DNA from 2 places in the Bacillus sp. LH1 genome. Region 1 is predicted to be linked to the other one. Evidence: predicted binding sites of a transcription regulator. Region 1 holds the regulator's gene; the other holds the start of a gene.

Evidence for each region. Region 1 encodes Rex, which represses fermentation and respiration genes when NADH is low (regulators of the CRP and FNR family bind a similar motif). Its sites were predicted from a motif close to TTGTGAAATATTTCACAA; they were not measured.
Region 2: pflB (formate C-acetyltransferase) is a predicted target of Rex. The motif match lies at 10,214-10,231, and genes of this name have one in related genera.

What each region holds. Positions count from the first base shown of each region.
Region 1 is NZ_CM175007.1:264,294-276,938, reverse strand. It holds gene ampS (aminopeptidase AmpS) at 1-212, opposite strand, end outside; gene ACX9TM_RS01580 (response regulator transcription factor) at 196-897, opposite strand; gene ACX9TM_RS01575 (NCS2 family permease) at 1,043-2,368, opposite strand; purine riboswitch at 2,498-2,600, opposite strand; gene guaA (glutamine-hydrolyzing GMP synthase) at 2,753-4,291, opposite strand; purine riboswitch at 4,456-4,557, opposite strand; gene groL (chaperonin GroEL) at 4,698-6,332, opposite strand; gene groES (co-chaperone GroES) at 6,371-6,655, opposite strand; gene ACX9TM_RS01555 (CPBP family intramembrane glutamic endopeptidase) at 7,045-7,794, shown strand; gene ACX9TM_RS01550 (YdiK family protein) at 7,791-7,982, shown strand; gene ACX9TM_RS01545 (redox-sensing transcriptional repressor Rex) at 8,012-8,641, opposite strand; gene ACX9TM_RS01540 (ABC-F family ATP-binding cassette domain-containing protein) at 8,829-10,754, shown strand; gene tsaD (tRNA (adenosine(37)-N6)-threonylcarbamoyltransferase complex transferase subunit TsaD) at 11,235-12,251, opposite strand; gene rimI (ribosomal protein S18-alanine N-acetyltransferase) at 12,251-12,645, opposite strand, start outside.
Region 2 is NZ_CM175007.1:502,582-515,226, reverse strand. It holds gene ACX9TM_RS02665 (YfhJ family protein) at 1-143, opposite strand, end outside; gene ACX9TM_RS02660 (small, acid-soluble spore protein K) at 266-424, shown strand; gene ACX9TM_RS02655 (YpzG family protein) at 462-614, shown strand; gene ACX9TM_RS02650 (YfhH family protein) at 679-996, opposite strand; gene recX (recombination regulator RecX) at 1,007-1,819, opposite strand; gene ACX9TM_RS02640 (TIGR01777 family oxidoreductase) at 1,901-2,806, shown strand; gene ACX9TM_RS02635 (amidohydrolase) at 2,946-4,076, shown strand; gene ACX9TM_RS02630 (GNAT family N-acetyltransferase) at 4,318-4,875, shown strand; gene ACX9TM_RS02625 (YfhE family protein) at 4,985-5,104, shown strand; gene ACX9TM_RS02620 (diglucosyl diacylglycerol synthase) at 5,473-6,639, opposite strand; gene pflA (pyruvate formate-lyase-activating protein) at 7,052-7,783, opposite strand; gene pflB (formate C-acetyltransferase) at 7,854-10,103, opposite strand; gene ACX9TM_RS02605 (hypothetical protein) at 10,256-10,477, opposite strand; gene ACX9TM_RS02600 (glycosyltransferase family 2 protein) at 10,446-11,990, opposite strand; gene ACX9TM_RS02595 (UDP-N-acetyl-alpha-D-glucosaminuronate decarboxylase) at 11,983-12,645, opposite strand, start outside.

The DNA of each region.
Region 1 (12,645 bases):
TCCATACCAGCCCGATAATCGATAGTTGCTTGACGATTCGCATTCTCAAAAAACGGTGCTGCTGCCTTTGCTGACAAAACTCCTAATAACGCACAAGCAGCAAAAGTAGTAATCAATTGAATCCTTATACTCTTTCGTACGCTCTTTACTAATTTCTCAATTAATTGTCTTATTTTCCTTATATAAGTAAACGGATTAAATATCTTTTTCAATCTTATACCCCACTCCCCATACTGTTTTTATATATCTAGGTTTCCTTGGATTCTCCTCAATCTTTTCACGCACTTTTCGAATATGCACCATTACAGTATTATCAGACTGGAAAGATCGTTCGTTCCACACCTTTTCATAAATTTGCTCCGCACTAAACACCATACCTGGATTTCTAGCTAGCAATTCTAAAATTGAAAATTCCCTCGGAGTTAGTTTCACTTCTTCTCCCTCTACAATAACTTTATGGGTCGAGATGTTGATTTTCATCTCCCCAATTTCTAACTCGTCCTCATTTTGAATAGCGAAACCATTCATTTTCATATAACGGCGTAACTGAGATTTAATTCGTGCAATTAGCTCTAACGGATTAAACGGCTTCGTTACATAATCATCTGCCCCTGTTGTTAATCCTAAAATCTTATCCATATCTTGCGTTTTGGCAGAAAGCATAATAATAGGCATTTCTTTCGCTTCCCTTACCTTCATACACATATGAATACCATCCACTTTCGGCATCATAATATCTAATACGACTAGATGTACTTCATTTTCTTCCAATAGACGTAATCCTTCTTCTCCGTCTCCTGCTTGTAATACTTTATATCCTTCATTCTTTAAATAGATTGTAATTAAATTCCGAATTTCTTTTTCATCATCTACGACAAGTATTGTTTCGTGTGCCACAATATCTCCCCCATCACTTTTTTAATCCCTAACTTCTATTATAGGAAAACTTCTGAAGAAAAACGCTCGGAAATCCTTAAGATTTTCTGAAGACGCAAAAAAGGTCTAGACTCCCCTTAAGTCTAGACCTTTAAAAAAACCCCTTTTATTTACGAACGTAGATGAAATATAGTACGAATAAAACTCCCATAACATACATAATCGGATGAACCTCTTTACGACGACCACTCACAACCATTGTAATTGGATAGAAGATAAATCCAATCGCAATCCCAGTTGCGATACTATACGTAAGTGGCATAGAGATAATTGTAAAGAATGCTGGCACTGCAATCTCGAATTTCTTCCAATCAATTTCCCCTAAGGAAGAAACCATCAAGATTCCTACAATAATTAAAGCCGGCGCCGTTACAGCTGGCGTTACAACACTTAGTAATGGCGAGAAGAATAGTGCCAGTAAAAAGAATCCTGCTGTTACAACTGCTGTAAATCCAGAACGTCCTCCTGCTGCTACCCCTGCAGACGATTCAATGTAAGACGTTGTTGTTGATGTACCAAGAATCGCACCAATTACAGTTGCAATCGCATCTGCAAATAACGCTTTTCCGGCACGTGGTAATTTATTGTTCTTCATTAATCCTGCTTGATTCGCAACCGCTACAAGCGTACCTGCTGTATCAAAGAAATCGATAAAGAAGAACGTTATAATAACAATCCCCATTTGAACTGTGAAAATATCTCCGAAGTGCGTTAACGCCACGCCGAACGTTGGTTCTAGACTCGGTATTGCTCCCACCACAGCTTTCGGAGTATCAATTAATCCTGTTGCTACTCCTAAGATCGCTGTAAGAATCATACCGTAAAATACTGCACCATTAATTTTCTTAATCATGAAGATGATCGTAGTAACAACCCCGAAGATTGCTAGTAACGTTGTACCCTTTGTTAAGTCCCCCAACCCAACAAGAACTGCATCATTTTTCACGATAATTCCGGCATTTTGGAATCCAAGAAATGCAATGAACAATCCGATACCTGCTGCTACTGCAAACTTTAACTCCGATGGAATTGCATTGATGATTTTTTCACGAATACCTGAAGCAGTAAGAATAATAAAGATAATACCTGACATTAATGTTCCGGCAATTGCTGTTTGCCATGGAATCCCCATCGTTAACACTGCTGTATAAGCAAAGAACGCGTTAATTCCCATACCTGGCGCTAAAGCAATTGGATACTTCGCGAAAATACCCATAATTAACGAACCGATCGCTGCCGCTAATGCCGTAGCAACGAATACTGCACCTGGATCCATCCCTGTACCTGCTGGTAACCCTTTAACATTTCCAAGCGACAGCGTAGCAGGATTGACAAATAGTACATAAGCCATAGATAGAAATGTCGTTAACCCTGCTATGAACTCAGTCTTATAATTCGTACCGAGCTCATCAAACTGAAAATAGCGTTTCATCCTACGTTTCCCCCGTTATATGATTACTCGCCGCATTTCTCCTAGCCCTCTTTTATCCCGAGAAATAAAAAAGGCTTCCATTGCATATATACATGGAAGCGTTCTATGAATAAAGATAAGATTCCCCTCACCTTTATAAAAACGCCTCGTAGTCAAGCCATTTACGGTAGCTAGGTAGAAACTTTCGGGCCATATCCCCGATATTATACGACGGCTATAATATTCACTTTTTGTTTGAATTACATAATCATATTAACTCGACGAAGTAGTTTTGTCAATTTAAAAACGAACGTTTTTATAAACTTTTATAGTTTTGTTCGTATTAACACCAAAATAAAAAAGATCCACCTATGCATAAGCAATAGATGGACCTTTTTATAAATACTATTCCCACTCAATAGTTGCTGGTGGCTTACTCGTTACATCATACACGATACGGTTAACGTGTTTTACTTCGTTTACGATACGTACAGAGATTTTCTCTAATACGTCCCAAGGGATACGTGCCCAGTCAGCTGTCATACCGTCGATAGATGTTACCGCACGGATACCTACTGTGTAATCGTAAGTACGCTCGTCACCCATAACACCTACGCTACGCATACCAGGAAGCGCAGTGAAGTATTGCCAGATTTCACGGTCTAAGCCCGCTTTAATAATTTCTTCACGTAAAATCGCATCAGATTCACGAACGATTTCTAATTTCTCTTCTGTGATTTCACCTAATACACGAATACCAAGACCCGGTCCTGGGAATGGTTGACGCCATACGATTTCATCAGGAATTCCTAATTCAGATCCTAATACACGTACTTCGTCTTTAAATAACGTGTTTAAAGGCTCAATTAATTTGAACTGCATGTCTTCTGGAAGTCCACCAACGTTATGGTGAGATTTAATTGTTTGCGCAGTTGCTGTACCACTCTCAACGATATCTGTGTAAAGTGTACCTTGCGCTAAGAAGTCCATACCTTGTAATTTTGACGCTTCATCATCAAATACGTAAATGAATTCGTTACCGATGATTTTACGTTTTTGTTCTGGATCTTCTACACCTTTTAACTTGTCCATGAAGCGGTCTCTTGCATCCACTTTAATAACGTTCATATGGAAGCCTTCGCTAAATGTTTTCATAACGCCTTCTGCTTCACCTTTACGAAGTAAACCGTGGTCAACGAAAATACATGTTAATTGATCACCAATTGCTTTATGAATTAATACTGCTACAACAGAAGAGTCTACACCGCCACTAAGTGCGCATAGTACTTTTTTGTCTCCAACAGTTTCACGAATCTTTTCTAATTCTACTTCAATAAAGTTCTCCATGTTCCATCCTTCAGAACAACCACATACACCGAATACGAAGTTTTTAATTAAATCGTTACCGTGCTCAGAGTGACGTACTTCTGGGTGGAATTGTACACCGTATAAGTTTTTCGCTTCATTGCTCATACCAGCAATTGGGCAAGACTCACTTGTTGCATCTACTACGAATCCTTCAGGTAAACCAGTTACTAAGTCGCCATGGCTCATCCATACAACTTGCTCTTCTGGAAGGTTCGCATATAATTTTGATTCGTTCTCTACTTTAAGAACAGCTTTTCCGTACTCACGGTGATTTGCACGCTCTACTTTACCACCGAATTGTTGCGTCATAAGCTGCATACCGTAACAAATACCGAAGATTGGTAAACCTAGTTCAAAGATTTTTTCATCACAATGTAATGCACCTTCACCGTATACGCTATTTGGCCCACCAGAGAAAATAATCCCTTTTGGATTCATTGCTTTAATTTCTTCTGCAGTAATTGTATGTGGATGAAGTTCACTGTATACACCGAACTCACGAATTCGACGTGCTATTAACTGATTGTATTGACTTCCAAAATCTAAAACGATAATTGTATCGTGTTGTTTCTTCAAAATAATCACCCCAACGTTAGTTCTCGTATATAAATATTTTCACCAATTTGGCGAAAAGCATTACCAATATAATAAAAAAAGCCAGTCCTCCGCCTCTAGTCTCATAACAAAGAAAAGGCAGGGGTCTGGCTTTATAAAGAAAGATAGTCTCCGCTCTTTATAAATATAAGACACACTGCCTTCATAGTCAGGTTGTTTACGGTAACCCGGTAGAGACTCTCAAACCATATCATTGAGGATATATGAAGGATCGTTTTATATTATCTTCCTAGATTCTAACAATGAAGTATCAATATGGTCAAGAGAGAAAGCGACAAAATTCTACAGAAATTCATTTCCTTTTCTAAAAAACATAAAAAAACATCCATTTCTATATAGAAATGGATGTTTTTTAGGACAAACGGAATTACATCATTCCGCCCATACCGCCCATGCCCATGCCGCCCATGTCAGGCATTGCTGGTGCATTTGGTTCTGGCTTGTCAGCTACTACAGCTTCAGTTGTTAAGAACATAGCTGCAACAGATGCTGCGTTTTGAAGTGCAGAACGAGTTACTTTAGCTGGATCTACGATACCAGAATCAAGCATGTTAACCCATTCGCCAGTAGCTGCGTTGAAACCAACGCCTACTTTTTCGCCTTTTAGACGCTCTACAACTACAGATCCTTCTAGACCAGCGTTGATTGCGATTTGACGAACTGGCTCTTCTAGTGCGCGAAGTACGATGTTGATACCTGTTGCTTCGTCGCCTTCAGCTACGATAGAAGCTACTTTTGTGTATACGTTCATAAGTGAAGTACCACCACCTGCAACGATACCTTCTTCTACTGCTGCACGAGTTGAGTTAAGTGCATCTTCAATGCGAAGTTTGCGCTCTTTTAACTCAGTTTCAGTTGCTGCACCTACTTTAATTACTGCTACGCCACCTGCTAGTTTAGCAAGACGCTCTTGTAATTTTTCGCGATCGAATTCAGAAGTTGTTTCTTCTAATTGCGCACGGATTTGACCGATGCGAGCTTCGATTTGTTCTGTGCTTCCTACACCTTCAACTACAGTTGTGTTTTCTTTTGTAACAACAACTTTACCAGCGCGTCCTAAAGATTCAACTGTAGCAGATTTTAAGTCACGGCCTAATTCTTCAGTGATCACTTCGCCACCAGTTAAGATTGCGATATCTTCTAGCATTGCTTTACGACGGTCACCAAATCCAGGAGCTTTAACAGCTACTACATTGAATGTACCACGAAGTTTGTTCACTACTAATGTAGCTAATGCTTCGCCTTCTACATCTTCAGCAATGATAAGAAGTGGTTTACCTTGTTGTACCACTTGCTCTAATACTGGTAAGATTTCTTGAATGTTAGAAATCTTTTTGTCAGTAATTAAGATATATGGGTTATCAAGAACTGCTTCCATTTTGTCAGAATCAGTAATCATGTAAGGAGATGCATAGCCACGATCAAATTGCATACCTTCTACTACGTCTAATTCTGTTGTAAATCCTTTAGACTCTTCTAAAGTAATAACGCCGTCGTTACCAACGCGCTCCATTGCTTCAGCGATTAATTGACCTACTTCTTCGTCAGCTGCAGAAATAGCAGCTACTTGTGCGATAGAAGATTTGCCTTCGATTGGTTTAGAAATCGTTTTTAATTCTTCAATTGCAGCAGTAACAGCTTTTTCGATACCTTTACGAAGACCCATTGGGTTCGCACCAGCTGTTACGTTTTTAAGACCTTCACGAATCATAGCTTGCGCTAATACAGTTGCAGTTGTTGTTCCGTCACCAGCTACGTCATTTGTTTTGCTAGCAACTTCTGCTACTAATTTCGCACCCATGTTTTCGAATGCATCTTCTAATTCGATTTCTTTTGCGATTGTTACACCATCATTTGTAATAAGTGGTGAACCAAATTTTTTCTCAAGTACAACGTTACGACCTTTTGGTCCAAGCGTAACTTTTACTGCGTTTGCAAGAGTGTCGACACCGCGAAGCATCGAACGACGTGCTTCTTCACTAAATTTAATATCTTTTGCCATAATAATTGACCCCCTTGGATTTTTTAAGATTTATATAATTAACCGATAACTGCTAAAATGTCACTTTCACGTAAAATCAAGTAGTCTGTACCTTCATATTTCACTTCAGTACCTGCATATTTTGAGAAGATGATAAGATCACCTGCTGCTACCTCTAAAGCAACACGCTCACCATTCTCAAGCACTCGACCAGTACCTACTGCAACAACTTTACCCTCTTGTGGTTTTTCTTTTGCAGTATCTGGTAATACGATACCACTTGCTGTTTTTTCTTCTGCTTGAACAAGCTCAATTACAACGCGATCACCTAATGGCTTTAGCATGAACAATAACCTCCTCATTTTGTTATGTAAATTTCTTTTATTAGCACTCAAGTCATCCGAGTGCTAACACACTTATAATAATAAATAATCTCAATTTCTTTTGCAAGTAAAAAAATCATAATTTTTTCGCAAATCACTATATAAACTTTCTATATACAATACTGCCTTTACTATATGAATCGTTGTTTCCACTGCTCGTATGTTACAATATGAAAGGACACCCTAAGTTGTTTTCGCTACACATACAACTTTCTCCTGTCTTCTATTATAATTTCAAATAAGGATTTACGAAAAAAACATAATTCAAGAGGTTTATATCGTAGGTAGCATATTTACATGTTATCCTAACTTATCTCATACACTATAGTTAGAAAGGATGGTTAAACCATTTGAAGAAACAATACTGGTGGATTATCGTTACATACATTTTAATGCAGTTATCTGGCGTTGTTGGATTACCACTTCTCCTAAAAACAGGACTCTATGATAATAGAGGATTTACCATTGAGGAAAAAGGACAAATCATAACAGGACACTGGGCAATTATTAGCTTCTTTGTTGCATTATGTATCGTACTTTGGTTACTTAGAACAGATATTCGTGACAGGCATTTAGATGCAATGCGCTCTTCTGTTCCAGCTACTATTGGATGGATTTTTATCGGGTTCTTCTTAGCTTTCTTTTCACAAATAGTTGCCGGTATGATCGAGATGCAGCTGCTAGGAATTAAACAAGGTTCAGAAAATACAATGAAACTTATGGAAATTGCAAGAACGACACCTTGGTTCCTTATTGTTGTTTCTATAATTGGACCTATCTTAGAAGAAATCGTATTTAGAAAAATTCTATTCGGCACGCTTTATAAGAAGTTTAACTTCTTTATCGCAGCTATCATTAGTTCGCTTGTATTCGCAGCAATTCATTTTGATTTTACTCACTTATTGGTATACACTGCTATGGGGCTCGTATTCGCCTTCTTATATGTGAAGACGAAACGTATTATCGTTCCGATTGCAGCTCATGTTGCGATGAATACATTAGTCGCTATTGGGCAAATTTTTATGAGCAATGAACAAATTCAAGAAATGATTAAAGAAGCTGAAAAAATGCAAGGCTTTATCGGAGGATTTTTTGTATGAGAAACTCACCATTGTTCATGGCTGCACTATACTTCCTTCTTGGATGTATCTTTACACGCTTCGCCATTACGAACGTGACAGATACAATCTGGAATATGTGGACAATACTATTTGCAGTTATGGCAACAATTGATTTTAATTTGGCACTTCGCCTTATATTAGTTAAATTCACAAAGAAGAAACAATAATAAAACGCAGAGGTCGCTTCCTCTGCGTTTTATTGTGGATAGTTTTTCAAAAAGTAAACTAATGTTTGTAACTCTACAGCTAAGTCAATATGATGAATTCTAATATTCTCTGATACGTTTAATCGCGCTGGTGTGAAATTCAAAATACCGTGCACGCTTGTTTCAGCTAATCTATCTGCTACAGCTTGTGCTACTGTAGCCGGTACTGTTAATATTGCCACTTGTATATCATTTGATAATCTCTCTTCTAATTCATCTAAATGATATACAGGAATGCCCCCGATTTCTGTTCCAACTTTCTCTTCACTAACATCAAATGCCATTTCAATTTTTGTATTATTGTTTTTCGTGAAATTATAATGTAAGAAAGCGGTCCCTAAATTACCTACTCCAATAAGTGCTACACGTGTTATATCATCTTGATCAAGTGTTTCGCGGAAAAATGATAATAAATAATTTACGTTATATCCATATCCCTTTTTCCCTAACGCTCCAAAATACGAAAAATCTCTTCGTATTGTTGCGGAATCTACTTTTACTGCCTCACTCAATTCGGCCGATGAAACACGCTGCTTACCAGAAAGAGATAAGTTTTGGATAAATCGATAGTATAGAGGCAATCTTTTAGCAGTGGCTTGTGGAATCTTTTGCTGATCCATATGACCTCTCCTCTCTTCCTATCTTTATTCATATACTTTAATCAAATACAGAAGTTTAGCACTCATTAAATTCCTTGTATAATAAAGAGAAGAAGTATTCTCTCTTTATTTTAAACTATACACTATTTTTAGTATGATTGAGAAATATAAACATGGCAAAGTTAAGAAATTATTTGAGGTGAAAACATTGATTTTATTACAAGTAAACGCGCTTTCGAAATTATACGGTGCAGAAACGATTCTTGCAAACATAAAATTGGAAGTACAAACAAAAGATCGTATCGCATTAGTTGGAAGGAATGGAGCAGGAAAATCTACATTATTAAAAATTATCGCTGGTGAATTATCTCATGATGGTGGCGAAATTATAAAACCGAAAGATGTCTCAATCGGATATTTAGCTCAAAATACTGGACTAGAAACGTCTTTAACAATTTGGGATGAAATGCTAACCGTCTTTACCCACTTACAGCAAATGGAGACAAAACTTCGAAGGCTTGAGCAAGAAATGGGAAAAGAAGAAAACTTTTCAAACGAAGCTACATATGAAAGATTGTTAGCTGATTATGACCAACTACAACTCAATTATAAAGATCAAGGTGGATATCAATATGAAGCGGATATTCGCTCCATTTTAAGCGGCCTTGGCTTCCCAGTTGAAACGCACCAGACGACGATCTCTACTTTAAGCGGCGGGCAAAAAACAAGATTAGCTCTCGGGAAATTATTATTAACAAAACCAGACTTACTTATTTTGGACGAGCCTACAAACCATTTAGACATCGAAACATTAACATGGCTTGAGCAATATTTGCAAGGTTATCCTGGCGCAATATTAATCGTCTCACATGACCGTTATTTCTTAGACAAACTCGTTACACAAGTATATGAAATTTCGAATAAAGAAAGCAGACGATTTGTTGGTAACTACAGTAAATATTTAGACTTAAAATCAGCATTATATGAGCAAGAAATGAAACGTTACGAAAAACAACAAGATGAAATCGCAAAACTTGAGGACTTCGTTCAAAAGAATATAGCTCGCGCTTCTACAACGAAACGTGCTCAAAGTCGCCGTAAACAACTAGACAGAATGGAATTATTAACGAGACCATTAGGGGATTCTAAGTCAGCATCATTCCACTTCGATATTGAAAAACAAAGTGGAAATGATGTTTTACAAGTAAATGATGCAACCATCGGCTATGATGGAAACCCTATAATTGAACATGTAACTATGCGCTTAACTCGCGGAGATAGTGTTGCTTTAGTTGGTCCAAACGGAATTGGGAAATCCACATTGTTAAAATCCATTGTGAATAAGTTACCACTATTAAATGGTGATGTTTCTTTCGGATCAAATGTATCTGTTGGTTATTATGATCAAGAACAAGCAAACTTAACATCTTCTAAACGGGTTTTAAATGAACTATGGGATGAATATCCACTGCAACCGGAAAAAGAAATCCGTACTATACTTGGGAATTTTTTATTCACAGGAGATGATGTACTGAAACCAGTATCTTCCCTTAGTGGTGGACAAAAAGCTCGATTAGCTCTTGCAAAACTTATGATGCAAAAGTCAAATTTGTTAATTCTAGATGAGCCTACGAACCACCTTGATTTAAATAGTAAAGAGATTTTGGAGAATGCTTTAATTGATTACCCAGGGACTCTTCTATTCGTCTCACATGACCGCTACTTTATTAACCGTGTAACAACAACTGTGGTTGAGTTATCAACAGAAGGTGCACAGGAATATTTAGGGGATTACGATTACTACGTTGAAAAGAAAAATGAAATGATTGAACGTGCAGAACTTGAACAGCAAGAAAGTGACGTTCCTGTTCAAAAGGTGATTGCACAAGAGAAATTAAATTATTTAGAAGAAAAAGAGCGTAAAAAACTAGAGCGTCAACGCACTAGAAAAATTGAAGAGCTAGAACAAAGTATAGTGGAATTAGAAGAAGAAATTGCTACGTTAGAAGATCAACTTTGCTTACCAGAAATATATGCAGATTATGAAAAAGCTAGTGAAATTACAACTAAAAAGCAAACGCTACAAGAACAACTTGAAACTTGTATGGCAGAATGGGAAGAGCTGCATGTATAAGCATATTTAAATAAGGAAGATGTCTCATAAGTCAGGATTTTTGACTATGTGACATCTTTTTTTAGTACTTAAACAATTTTTTGAATATATCTATCGTAACTTAGAATATACTAACGATTTTTTAAATATATCTATTGTAACCCTATATATATTAACAATTCGACACGAAATATCTTTTTAACGACAAAGATTGACAATATTAGCATCTTCTATAATGGGGAGATGTTTCAAAATGTTTTTCGGGGATATCTTCTTGCTTTTTATTTCCCGAAAAAGAACAAATTCAAAGGTCTGACATCAACCTATTTATCCACAAGTTTATACACATATCCACCTTTATAAAATAAACATCAAAATAACTTTTCCACATTATCCACAGTCAGTAAAAAAGTTATCAACATTTTATATACACAATAAAACCCACATTATCAACAGATAATATGGGTTTTATCCACAACCTGTGGTTAATTATGTGTATAACTATGCTTCAATATCTAATCCTGGATTTGCATTTAAGGCTAATGTTGCACGCTTACCTTGTTCATAAGCAATTGTCCCTGCCGCTGCAATCATCGCTGCATTATCTGTGCATAAAGATAGCGGCGGAATAATTAATTCAATGTTTTCTTTTTGTGCAAATTCCTCTTCTAATCGCGCACGAAGTCCTTTATTAGCAGCTACTCCACCAGCAAGAAGTAATTGCTTTACATTATAAGCTTCTGCTGCACGAGCTGCTTTCGTTACAAGTACATCTATTACACTTTCTTGGAAACTTGCCGCTAAATCTTCTGGTGCAATTTCTATACCGCGCTGTTTTGCGTTATGCACAGTGTTGATAACTGCTGATTTCAATCCACTAAAGCTAAAATCATACGAATCCGGTTCTAGCCATGCACGAGGCAAATCAATTGTCGGTTCTCCTTCATGTGCAAGGCGATCAATATGAGGACCACCTGGATATGGCATAGATAACGTACGAGCTACTTTATCATATGCTTCTCCAGCTGCATCGTCTCGTGTTTCACCAATTACTTCGAATGAACCATGTTCTTTCATATAAACAAGTTCTGTATGCCCACCAGATACAACAAGTGATAATAACGGGAATTGAACTTCTTTTACTAAACGGTTCGCATAAATATGACCAGCAATATGATGAACACCGACTAACGGAATATCATGTGCAAACGCTACTGCCTTCGCTGCATTTACTCCAATTAGAAGTGCTCCTACTAAACCAGGACCTTCTGTTACAGCAATTGCATCAATATCATCAAATGTGATATTTGCTTCCTTTAAAGCTTCTTCTAACACAACTGTAATTTCTTCTACATGATGGCGTGATGCAATCTCTGGTACAACGCCGCCAAAACGTTTATGACTTTCAATTTGTGATGCAACGACATTCGCAATAATTTCCGTTCCATTTTTAACAACTGCTACTGCTGTTTCATCACAACTTGTTTCAATACCAAGTATAATCGTATTTTTTTCCATTATATATTCACCCACATTACGAGACCATCTTCCTGATTGTCTGCATAGTATCGTTTACGAATCCCACCATTTTGAAATCCGTATTTTCTGTATAACTGCTTTGCTACTTCATTTGATACACGTACTTCAAGTGTCATTGTTTTTACCCCTAGTTCTTTCGCTTCAGAAATAACTGCTTTCAATAGGGCATCTCCTAACTTTTGACCTCGGTATTCTGGCAAAATAGCTATATTTGTTATATGTGATTCATCAATAATTATCCACAATCCACAATACCCGACTACACGACCATCTTTTTCTAACACAATATAATGTGCATGTTCATTCATCGTTAATTCACGGTGAAAGGCATCTGCAGTCCAAGGAGTTGAAAAAGACGCTTCTTCAATAGCTA
Region 2 (12,645 bases), 240 kb from region 1:
TCGCCTTGATAACGACCTGATTTTGCATAAGTTGTTTGAAAATCTTCCCATAGTAACTCAACCCACGCACGAGCTTGTGCGTAAGAAAGCTTGTCATTCTTGTCTAATAATTCTTTCGTTAATGTTTCATAAATATCATTCATATTATAATCTCCTTTTACCTATTTATCCCTTCATTTCTAAAGGATAGTTTCTTCAATTTTGCACATTCTATAATTGATACTTCTTAAAAAGGTATCAACCGATAATGAGGAGGGCGTTCGCAATGGGTAAACAAGCCGAATTTTGGTCTGAGTCAAAAAACAACAGCAAAATCGACGGTCAACCGAAAGCGAAATCACGCTTCGCTTCGAAACGACCTAACGGCACAATTAACACGCACCCACAAGAACGTATGCGTGCTGCAAATCAGCAGGAAGAGTAGTACAAATTAAATTAACTTCCTACACGAGGTGATAAAGATGAGCTACCGTGATCGCTTAGATAGTCGTTCTGAATTATTTAACCATACGTGGACTCGTCCAAAACATGCGAAAGCGCAAGTTAACGGACAGACGCAACAAACCCAGTCTCTCATTATATTGGCAAATGAATGTAAAAAACGCCAATTTTAGAATCTCCTATCTCCTTTAACGCCTACCAAAGATGAAAACCAGAGAGATATGTGCTCTCTGGTTTTTATTTTTCTTGCAATAAGGAAATTGGTATGCCAATCTCTTCATTATCATTTTGCTTATATCCCCAAGCAAATACCCCATTGAAATACGTAATTTTAAATAATACACCAGGTTCTTCTACTAATTCATATGTTTCACCAATATGGAACTTGTTTATATCCGTCATATAAGCACGAGCCATTGCCATTTTTCTCATTAATACATCAAATTCATTGACAATCCCAAGCTGCTCAGCTTTTACTGCTTGCTCCTTCAAAGCGCCAATTTCTTCCCTTAGCTCATGCGGTGTCATTTCACTGTAGCGTTTTGGCATATTCATCTTATTCTCCTCATTCCTCTTCGCGTTTCATTTGCAAAAATATCTCGATTTCATCAATAGAGAATCCTTTTCGATATAACGCTTGTTTCATCTTGTTTTCAAATGTCCATCCATCATGCTTCTTATATTTCTCATAATATTTATTCCCATGATAGTGTAACGCTTCTTGTTGCTTTTCGTCATCTTTTTCGTCTTTCAATTCTTCCAAACAAATTTGAATTACTTCTCTAGAATATCCTTTTCGAACAAGCATCTCATCTAACTTTAGTTTCATTTGTAAAAAAGAATGTTTTTGATAAGATTTTTTCTTCTTCTCTATGAGAAACAAGGCATTCTCAATTTGCTTTTCCTTCGGATATTCTTGTAAACTATGTGTAATAATTAAATCCTGAACACCTTTATTTAATAACTCTCTTTTAATAACAGTTGGACCTTTTCGATTCACATTACTTTGCGTTCGCGTATATAAAACAGCATACTCTTTATCATTAATATATCGGTCATGTAATAATTTCGAAACGACTTCAGAGATGATGGCCTGTCCCACTTCTTTTTTTCGTAAAAAATCTTCTATTTCTTGTTTTGTTCTCATTTGATAGGATAAATAGGAGATTGCTTGTAAATATGCTTTTTGTACTTCTTCATTGTACAAAATATTCCCTAACTCGATTTCATCAATTTCTAAGCCCTTTTGTAATCCATGTTTTATTAAGATTACTTGATCCACACTAAATCCGTACTCTTCGCCTTGACCTTTATCAATATAAATATTAAATCGTTCTTTCGATCGTTTTTGTACTTCTATTTTTGTAATGACAGCCATACTCTCACCTCTCTATTATTTTAACATAGTCGAGGAACATTTTTTCTTTTCAAGAATATATATAATGAGGAGGAAATACTTGTGAAAATCGCAATTTCTGGTGGTACAGGCTTTATCGGTAAATCCCTTTCTACTTTTTTTATTCAAAAAGGATATACTGTTTACATTCTCACACGAAAAAAAACTACTGAAACTTCCGACCCTAACCTTCAGTATGTTCAATGGACACCAGATTTACAAACCTTCCCCCTCTCTTCTATTGATGTAGTTATTAATCTAGCCGGAGAGTCTATTAATAGTAGATGGACAAAGCAACAAAAGAAAGCCATTTTAAACAGTAGAATTCAAACAACAAAAGGACTCATTAAACAATTGCAGGGACTCCATACAAAGCCACACACATTTATTAACGCAAGTGCTATTGGATACTACGGAACATCTGAAATAGAGTCTTTTACAGAACAGCATGAGACTCCTGGAAATGACTTTTTAGCAAATACAGTATATTCATGGGAACAAGAAGCATCTAAAGCACGTTCTCTCGGAATACGAACAATCTACGCAAGATTTGGAGTCGTATTAGGCGCAAATGGAGGAGCTCTTCCAAAAATGCTACTTCCCTATCAATTCTATATCGGCGGCACCATTGGTTCTGGGAAGCAATGGTTATCATGGATTCATATAGACGACGTCGTTCGTATGATGGATTTCATCATACACAAAAAAGAAATTGATGGTCCTCTTAATATGACAGCACCAACACCCATAAGAATGAAGGAATTTGGAGAAAACATTGCAACTATAATGAACAAGCCTCATTGGTTGCCTGTACCTTCATTTATCATTCAAACTTTATTAGGTGAAATGAGCATACTTGTACTAGAAGGGCAACGTGTATTACCCATTAAGGCAATTGAACATGGATACCAATACACATTTCCGGCAATAGACCATGCATTACAAAATATACTTTCGCATACAATGTAGTACTTCTAAAACACAATTTTACATGGGCTCTTTCAAAACTTTCATTTTCTAGGATCCGAAGCATTACCATACAAATAACCTTTCAGTTACTTTCCCTTAACTTCCATTAGCATTATAAAGTAACAGAAATGAGGTACCTATGAAAATATTGCTCAAACAAGCCATTGTATACCCTATTACATCTCAAAAGTTTCAAGGCGATGTACTCGTTACAGGAGAGCGAATTACCGAGGTCAAACCTTTTATTCAACCTACTCAAGATATGACCGTTATAGATGCACGAGCACTCCATCTCTTACCTGGCTTTATTGATGTCCATACTCACCTTGGTCTCTATGATGAAGGCACTGGTTGGGCTGGAAATGATGCCAATGAAACATCTGAAGTTTCAACACCACATATTCGTTCTTTAGATGGGATCCACCCTTTGGATATCGCCTTTCAAGACGCTGTACAAAACGGAATTACAACCGTCCACGTTATGCCTGGCAGTCAAAATATTATCGGGGGGACTACTTGTGTAATAAAAACAGCTGGAACTTGTATTGATCATATGATTATTCAAGAACCTGCTGGTTTAAAGATTGCCTTTGGAGAAAATCCTAAAAAAGTCCATAGTAATGGAACAAAAGAATCCATTACACGTATGGGGATTATGGGGTTACTTCGGGAATCATTCTATGAAGCACAACACTACGGGCACGAAGCTGATTTTCGAATGCTTCCTATTTTAAAAGCATTACGTCGTGAAATACCCGTACGTATCCACGCTCACCGAGCAGATGATATTAGTTCTGCGCTACGCTTTGCAACGGAATTCAACCTCGATCTACGTATTGAACATTGTACAGAAGGACACTTTCTTGTTGAAGAGCTTTCGAAACATAATTTGAAGGTTTCAGTTGGTCCCACTCTGACACGTCGTTCTAAAATCGAACTAAAAAACAAGACATGGGATACTTACCATATATTATCTAAAAATGGTGTGGAAGTTTCTATAACAACAGATCATCCTTATACACCCATTCAATATTTAAATATTTGTGCCGCTGTCGCAGTAAGAGAAGGATTAGACGAGAAAACAGCACTAGAAGGAATTACCATATTCCCAGCGCGAAATTTGCGTTTAGAGGATAGAATTGGAAGCATCGAGGTTGGAAAAGACGCCGATCTCGTGTTATGGACTCATCATCCTTTCCATTATTTAGCCAAGCCTGTACTAACTATGATTGATGGAAAAATAATTTACAAAAAAAATAAAAAAAACTAGTTTATTTTTTTGACTAGATAAAGTATTATACGATTATAAACTGAATGAAACCATAATCAATTTGTGTCGTGATTATCATTTTCAAATTGATGAATGGGGAAGGCAAATGGTGCGCCACCAGCGTTAGAAACTGGTTCTAGTGGGTTCGATTCCCACCCCGAAATTTTTTAAAGATTGATATAAAAATTTCGAGGGTGGGGTGTTTTTTCGTCATGCTACCCTCGTGTGAGGAGGAGTTAGTATGTTGAAAAAACGCGACTTACACGACAGCCACGTTCTATACGAGTTAATGGTGGATCCAGCTGTCTTCCCTTTTGTGCGTCAAAAGGCTTATTCTTATGAAGAATATTTATTCTTAACAAAACAAACGATTGAAGCTGAAGAGCGTGGTGAATTAATTTCACGCACAATTTTAGATGAATGGGGTAACCCTATCGGAACAATTACTTTATTTGATGTGCAAGAAAAAGCTGGATTTCTCGGGACATGGCTTGGCAAACCATATCATGGAAAAGGCTATAATAAATTGGCAAAAGATTCATTTTTTAGTGAACTTTTCTATGAATTAGATATTGAAACAATTTTCATGCGTATTCGTAAAATAAATATTCGTTCTATTAAAGCTGCAGAAAAACTGCAATATGTGAATCTAGCAAACGAAACAAGAAAAGCCGTATATGATGAAATTAACGCAAACGAAGAAGTATATAACTTATATGAAATTCCAAAAGATCAATACACACTTGCTACAATGCGAGATACAACCTTCCAAGATGCTCATCAATTAAAAGAAGCATAATCTAAATTTTCTGAAATGATAATCAATCATTAACATTTTCCATATGCGTATATCCCCTCATGTCTTTGGAAACGATAAATAGTAACTTTAAGACACGAGGTGATTTGTAATGGATAAAAAGAAACGTGATAAAGCAAAAAACACATTATCTAGTACACAAGAAGTTCTCTATCAACGCGAATTTCAAAAAGCAGATCGTGCAGCAGGATATCGCTCGAAAAGCATTTAAAGTGAAAATGAATAATTAGAAGTTTCCCCCCTAATTATTCATTTTCATTACATAATTTTCTCGATTGATAAAAGTAAGCAAAAAGCCCCTTATACATAAGGGGCTTTTTTTGCTGTGGACAACTTTATCCACAAAACCAACAGAATTGTTAGTAATTTTCAAAAACATTTAATATTTTTCTATATTAAAGCATATATCAGCTGTTTTAATTGTGGATATTTTTCTAAAAATTGTGGACAATGTGGATATAGTTGTTAATATTCCGACTTTACTGTTTAATGAAAGCGCAATCCTTTTGTGGATAACTGGCTGAATTTTCTTTGAAAATAATAAAGAACCCTCTTTACATATACAAAGAGGGTTTCATATTAAGTAAAAGATTGTGCAAGAGCAGGTGATTTAATAGGTATATGACGCGGTTCTGCATGATTTTCTGCCAAAATTGCATCTACAATATGACCAGCTGGCTCTGGAAGATAGATGCTTTTCATTGCTTCTTTCATTTGAAGAAGCTTCACATCATCTTGTAATAATGCCTCTGTTTTTGCAAAAACCTCACTATCATCGCGAATGACAACTGCTGCTCCCTTTCTTTCAAAGTACATCGCATTTTCATTTTCTTGTCCTGGAACAGGCTTATATAAAATGACAGGTACTTGCAACGCTGCTGCTTCACTTAATGTTATTCCGCCTGGCTTCGTAATCATACAAGAAGTAACACGGAATAATTCATCAATATTTTCAACATACCCAAACACTTTTAATGCATCGGAATTTTGCTTCTGTAAACTTAATAAATCCTGTTTTAAAGCTTCATTTTTCCCACAAACAACAACTACTTGTAAATTAGGCACTGACATAAATGATTGGCATAGTTCTTTTACATTTCCTAATACCCCATGAGCACCTGCTACAATTAGTAAAATCTTTTTATTCTTACATAACTGATATTTAGTATATATGATTTCTGGATTTACCTTTAACTCAAAACTACTCCGAATTGGAATTCCTGTTTCAACAATTTGTTCCGCAGGTACACCGATATCAACCATCAATTCTTTCACATGATCCGTTGCAACAAAATAACGATCTACTTCTCGATGAATCCATATTTTGTGCACGCAAAAATCCGTTAATACGTTATAGACAGGAATTGAAATACCTGTTTGTTTCTTCAATTCTGGTACAGCGATAATTGGAAATGTATTAATTACAATATCTGGTTTCTCCACCTGTAATAGTGTTTTCAAACGTTTTCTTCCAAAGTTCGCATACCAAGATGCTATTTTCTTATCATAAATTTTTTCTACCCCGTAATAAAACAAACGATATAATTCTTTTCCTATTGTATAACTTTTTAAATATAGATATTTTGTAATGTCAGTTATAAATGGATGTGATTCTCCAAACAAGTCGCATACAATAACATCTTCAATTCCTTTTTGGCGAAATGTTTGTTCTAATGTTTTTGCTACTTGCACATGACCATTACCGTAATGTGCAGTTAATATTAAAACCTTGGGGTTTTTTATCAAACAAATCCACTCCTAGCTTTTTGTTTCTCCATATTGCATATACGACAATAGGAAAAACATTTTCCTTAAAAATTACATAAACAGATTCTAATAATTCCCTTTCAGCTATGTACCTGTCGTGGATATGCAAAGCATATAAGATTGACCCCTTAATCCTATCTGTGCTCATATCTTTACATTATACTTTCCTATAAGAGCTTTCGCAATAACTTACAAATGTTCTCTATTCCATGATACTCACTCTTTTACTTCTTAATTCTTTTTACTATTTTGATTTCCCTTTACAATTATGTAAATTTCTCCATTTATTCCGTACAAAATTATGGATATTCTACTTTCAGTATACTCTTTTATCAATATATACTCTAGATTTTATTGTAAAGAAAGCAAAAAGCCTAATCCAATATTTGGATTAGACCGCTTGTAAAATATATTTAGCATGTTCTACATTTTTCTCAGTAGGTGGTTCTACATTTGCGAGTGGATACTTGTGTCCAAGCGCCTCCCATTTATATACACCAAGCTTATGATATGGTAACACTTCAACTTTTTGAACATTAGACAGACTTTGAATAAAGCTAGATAGTTTTTGTAGATCCTCTTCATTATCCGTAACACCAGGAACTAATACGTGTCGTACCCAAATCGGTTTATTCTTATCCGATAAATAACGAGCAAATTGTAAAATATGTTCATTTGGTTTCCCTGTTAATTTACGATGCTTTTTGGAATCGATATGTTTCAGATCCAATAAAACTAAATCTGTATAATCCATTAAAATATCTAGCTTATTTTGGAATTCTGGTTCCTCAGAATAACAACCACCAGAAGAATCGATTGTTGTATGGATACCAGCCGCTTTACACTTTTTAAACAACTCAATTAAAAAGTCTAGCTGTAATAATGGCTCTCCACCGCTAACTGTTATACCGCCTCCGGAAGCTTCAATAAATGGAAGGTAACATGTCACATCCTGCATCACTTCTTCAACTGTTATTTCTTTACCTTTACCGATTTCCCACGTATCAGCATTATGACAATATTGACAACGTAATAAACACCCTTGTGTAAATATGACATAACGAATCCCCGGGCCATCAACAGTACCACAAGACTCTACAGAATGTATTCTTCCTTTTACCATGTTACTTCCTCCTTTATTGAAACAGCCTCCCTTCGCTATATATTAAGAGCGAAGGGACACCTTTTTTCATTTACATGCTTTCATGCATTGTACGGTTAATTACATCAATTTGTTGTTCACGAGTTAATTTAATAAAGTTTACAGCATAACCAGATACACGAATTGTTAATTGTGGATACTTCTCAGGATGTTCCATTGCATCCATTAATGTTTCACGGTTAAATACGTTAATATTTAAGTGGTGCCCTTCTTTTACTGCATAGCCATCAAGCATTGATACTAAATTACGTACTTGTACATCATCTTCTTTACCAAGTGCTTTCGGAATAATAGAGAATGTATTAGAAATACCATCTTGTGCATCTTCATATGGTAATTTAGCCACAGATAATAATGAAGCTAATGCACCTTTTGTATCGCGTCCATGCATTGGGTTCGCACCTGGTGCAAATGGTTCTCCAGTACGGCGGCCATCTGGAGTATTACCAGTTTTCTTACCGTAAACAACGTTAGATGTGATTGTTAAGATTGACATTGTATGAACAGAGTTTCTGTATGTTTTATGTTTACGAAGTTTATTCATAAATGTTTTTACAAGATTTACAGCAATCTCATCTACACGATCATCATTGTTACCGTATTTAGGGAAATCTCCTTCAATCTCGAAGTCAACTGCAATACCATTTTCATCACGAATTGGTTTTACTTTTGCGTACTTAATTGCACTTAATGAATCTGCTACTACAGATAGACCAGCGATACCTGTTGCCATTGTACGAAGAACGTTTGTATCATGAAGTGCCATTTCAATACGTTCATAGCTATATTTATCATGCATGTAATGGATAACATTTAATGTGTTTAAATATAGACCCGCTAACCATTCCATTGTCATATCAAACTTATGCATAACTTCTTCATAATTTAATACTTCAGAAGTAATTGGTGCGTACTCAGGACCAACTTGTGCTTTTGACTTTTCATCTTTGCCACCGTTAATCGCATATAATAATGCTTTGGCTAAGTTTGCACGAGCTCCGAAGAACTGCATTTGTTTACCGATTCTCATTGCAGATACGCAACATGCAATACCGTAATCATCGCCGTATTCAGGACGCATAATGTCATCATTCTCATATTGAATTGCTGATGTTTTAATAGACATTTTCGCACAGTAGTTTTTAAAGTTCTCTGGTAATTGTTTAGACCAAAGAACAGTTAAGTTTGGTTCTGGAGCTGGTCCTAAATTATCTAATGTATGCAAGAAACGGAATGAGTTCTTTGTTACTAATGGACGACCATCTAATGCCATACCACCGATAGATTCAGTTACCCAAGTTGGGTCACCAGAGAATAATTCATTATAATCAGGTGTTCTTGCGAATTTCACAAGACGTAATTTCATAATGAAGTGATCGACAATTTCTTGTACTTCTTCTTCTGTTAAAGTACCATTTGCTAAATCTCTTTCAATGTAAATATCTAAGAATGTAGAAGTACGTCCAAGACTCATTGCAGCTCCGTTTTGTTCTTTAATCGCTGCAAGGTATGCGAAGTATAACCATTGGAATGCTTCTTGTGCATTTGTTGCTGGCTTAGAAATATCGAAGCCATGAGAAGCAGCCATTTCTTTTAACTCTTGAAGTGCACGCATTTGCTCAGATAACTCTTCGCGTAAACGCATTGTATCTTCGCTCATTACACCACCAGTTAAATTCAAATCAGCTTTTTTCGCTTCAATTAAATGATCAATACCATATAACGCTACTCGGCGATAGTCACCGATAATACGTCCACGTCCGTATGCATCTGGAAGACCAGTAATAACACCTGATTTACGTGCATTTCTCATTTCTGGTGTGTATGCATCAAATACACCTTGGTTATGAGTTTTTCTCCACTCTCTAAAAATACGACTAAGTTCTTTATCCATTTCGTATCCATAAGATTCACAAGCTTGTTCTGCCATACGAATACCACCATATGGTTGTAAAGAACGTTTAAATGGTTTATCAGTTTGGAAACCGACTACTTTTTCAATATCTTTATTTAAGTATCCTGGGTCATGTGATGTAATAGAAGAAACAATTTTTGTATCCATATCAAGAACGCCACCGTTTTCACGTTCTTTCGTTGTTAAATCCATTACTTGATCCCAAAGTTGTTTCGTTGCTTCAGTTGCTTCTGCTAAGAAAGATTCGTCCCCTTCGAAAACGTTTACATTATTTAAAATGAAATCGCGAACATCAATCTCTGCTTTCCATTTTTCACCTTTAAAGTTTTCCCATGCGTTTTTAACATTTTCTAATACTTGAGTCATCCTAATCTCCTCCATTTTTGATTAGTACAGGACTAAGATTTTTTATATAACAGCTTACACACTTAGAATACTACTTTTTTACGAAAGTGAACGAAATAGTTGTGACATGTTTGTGAAATGTTGAGCAAACTACTATATATATAGTGTTAACTTCATTTAAAAGTCTTTAAAATTAACCCTTTCCTTAATTGTATTTTTTTGGTATCCTTATATACGAGTCCTATTTTGTAATATAAGAACAATACCCATTGTAGAGCTGTAATACTCTTATCTCCTAATCTGTTATAGTTTTTATAACAGAACAAAAAAGTGTACACATGTTGTACACTTTTTTTGTTACTTCTATAAAACATCTCTTTTTCTATTGCCATCATAGAATCCGCCACGATTGTCTGTTAATGCAATTATTTGATCTAGTCCTTCTATATGATCACCTATAATTCGAAGTACAGCTGGTGGATGACCTATTTTAGCAAAATGTTCACTGGGACGAATACGGTTCATCTTATCGACCTCAACACGACTTACACATGCAACTTCAAATCCTGAAAGAATAGCTTTCACTTGGGCTACACACGGCGCCAGTAAAGATCTATACCCAATTTCTTTCAAACACTTACGGCTAAACGCATTCGGTACAGCGATAAGAGAGCCTACGCCTAGATCTTTTCTATCACAAGCTAAATTTAATGCATATTTAAATGCAGTTACAAGATGAAGCGGTACTCTTAAATCTAAATAATGATTTAGATCATTTAATGCAACATCTGTTCCATCTGCAATAGCTTTCGCAAAAGGATATAGCTCACTCGCTGGAATAACAAAATCGCCATCTATAAATAACACAATTTCTCCTTTTGCAAAATACGTTCCAAGTGAGCGCCCCACATCATTTCCGAGTGCTTCTTTATATACAATTGTCGTTGCCCCTTTGTCTTTTGCAATTTTTTTCGTTTTATCTGACGAACCATTTACGACAACGATAATTTCGAAGGGTTCAATTTTGCGAAGCTCTTCTATAACGTTTCCAATTGTTTTCTCTTCATCTTGTACGGGAATAACAACCGATAGTTGCTTTCCTTTATAGAAATCAGATGTAACACCCCACCCTTGATAAAACTCTTCAAAACTTAAAGTATGATAGACACTATCCCTTTTCCTATTTCCATCATAATATCCTCCGCGCTCATCACTGCTTAATATCCGTTCTGCTACTGCTTCTATATGATCACCTATCATTCTTTTTTCAGATTGGGAAAGATTTGTCCCATATGCAGCATGCTGGAATGGACGAAATTTATTCGGCGTAATAACGTCAATAGCACAATGACGACTAATTCTCCATTTACTTTGAACTAGGCGTAAATGAGCCACAATAGGATTAACAAAACATTCATATCCGATGCTTTGAACGACTTCTTTCGTCAGCGCATGAGGTACATCTAATAAAGAATTCATTTTTAATTCTTCACGCTCTAACATTGCATTTAATATTTGGCGCCATACTGTAATAGAAGTGGTTTTTTGCCTTTTTAAAAATAATGCATCCAAATTATTTAAAACTACATCTGCCTGATCGTATAAAATCGGATTAAGGAATAATTTTAATTTTGAAGTTGGAATAGCAAAATCACCATCTATAAATAGTAATACATCACCTATCGCATGTTTTGCGCCGACTGCACGTCCAACATCGTTCCCTAGTAGCTCTGTATGCTTGATTACTTTACACCCTAAACGATCTGCAACATCTTCTGTTCCATCATTACAACCGTTTGCTACTACAATGATTTCTACTGGATTTAATGGTCTTACCGATTGAATAACGTCTGAAATCGTATCGACCTCATTACATGCAGGAATAATAACAGATAATGACTTAGCCATTGTTTTGTTCACGAAACCACTTAATTGTTTCCTTCAATCCGTTTTCCCACGTTACTTTCGCCTGAAATTGAACAAGCTCTTTTAATTTTGTTACATCTGGTCTTCTATTTGGAATTTCTTCAAAACCATGAGGATATACTTCTTCAAAAGGCACTTGGACAATCTTCGAAGAAGAATTCGTTAATTTTTTAATTACTTCTGCTACTTCTTTTATGCTCTTTTCATTCTCAGAACCTATATTAATAATCTCACCATTTACCTTCTCATCCATTGCCCGAATCGTTGCCTCTACCGCATCACTTACATACGTAAAACAACGTGTCTGCTTTCCATCTCCATATACGAGAATGTCTTCTCCTTGCAGTGCCGCGCGGATAAATCGCGGGATTACTCCTGCATATGGACCATCTTTCGCTCTTGGACCATAAATATTAAAGTATCGAACAATCGTTACTGGTAACCCTTCTAATGCGTACCCTAAACATAATGTCTCTTCCAACGTTTTACAAACTGCATAACTCCAACGAATTTTAGATGTTGCCCCGTACAATCGATCTCCCTCTTCAGAGAAAGGCGGCTTGGCCTTACCATATACTTCTGAAGTAGAAGCAAAAACTACTTTCTTCTTTCCTTTTAACGCTGCTTGTAAAACATT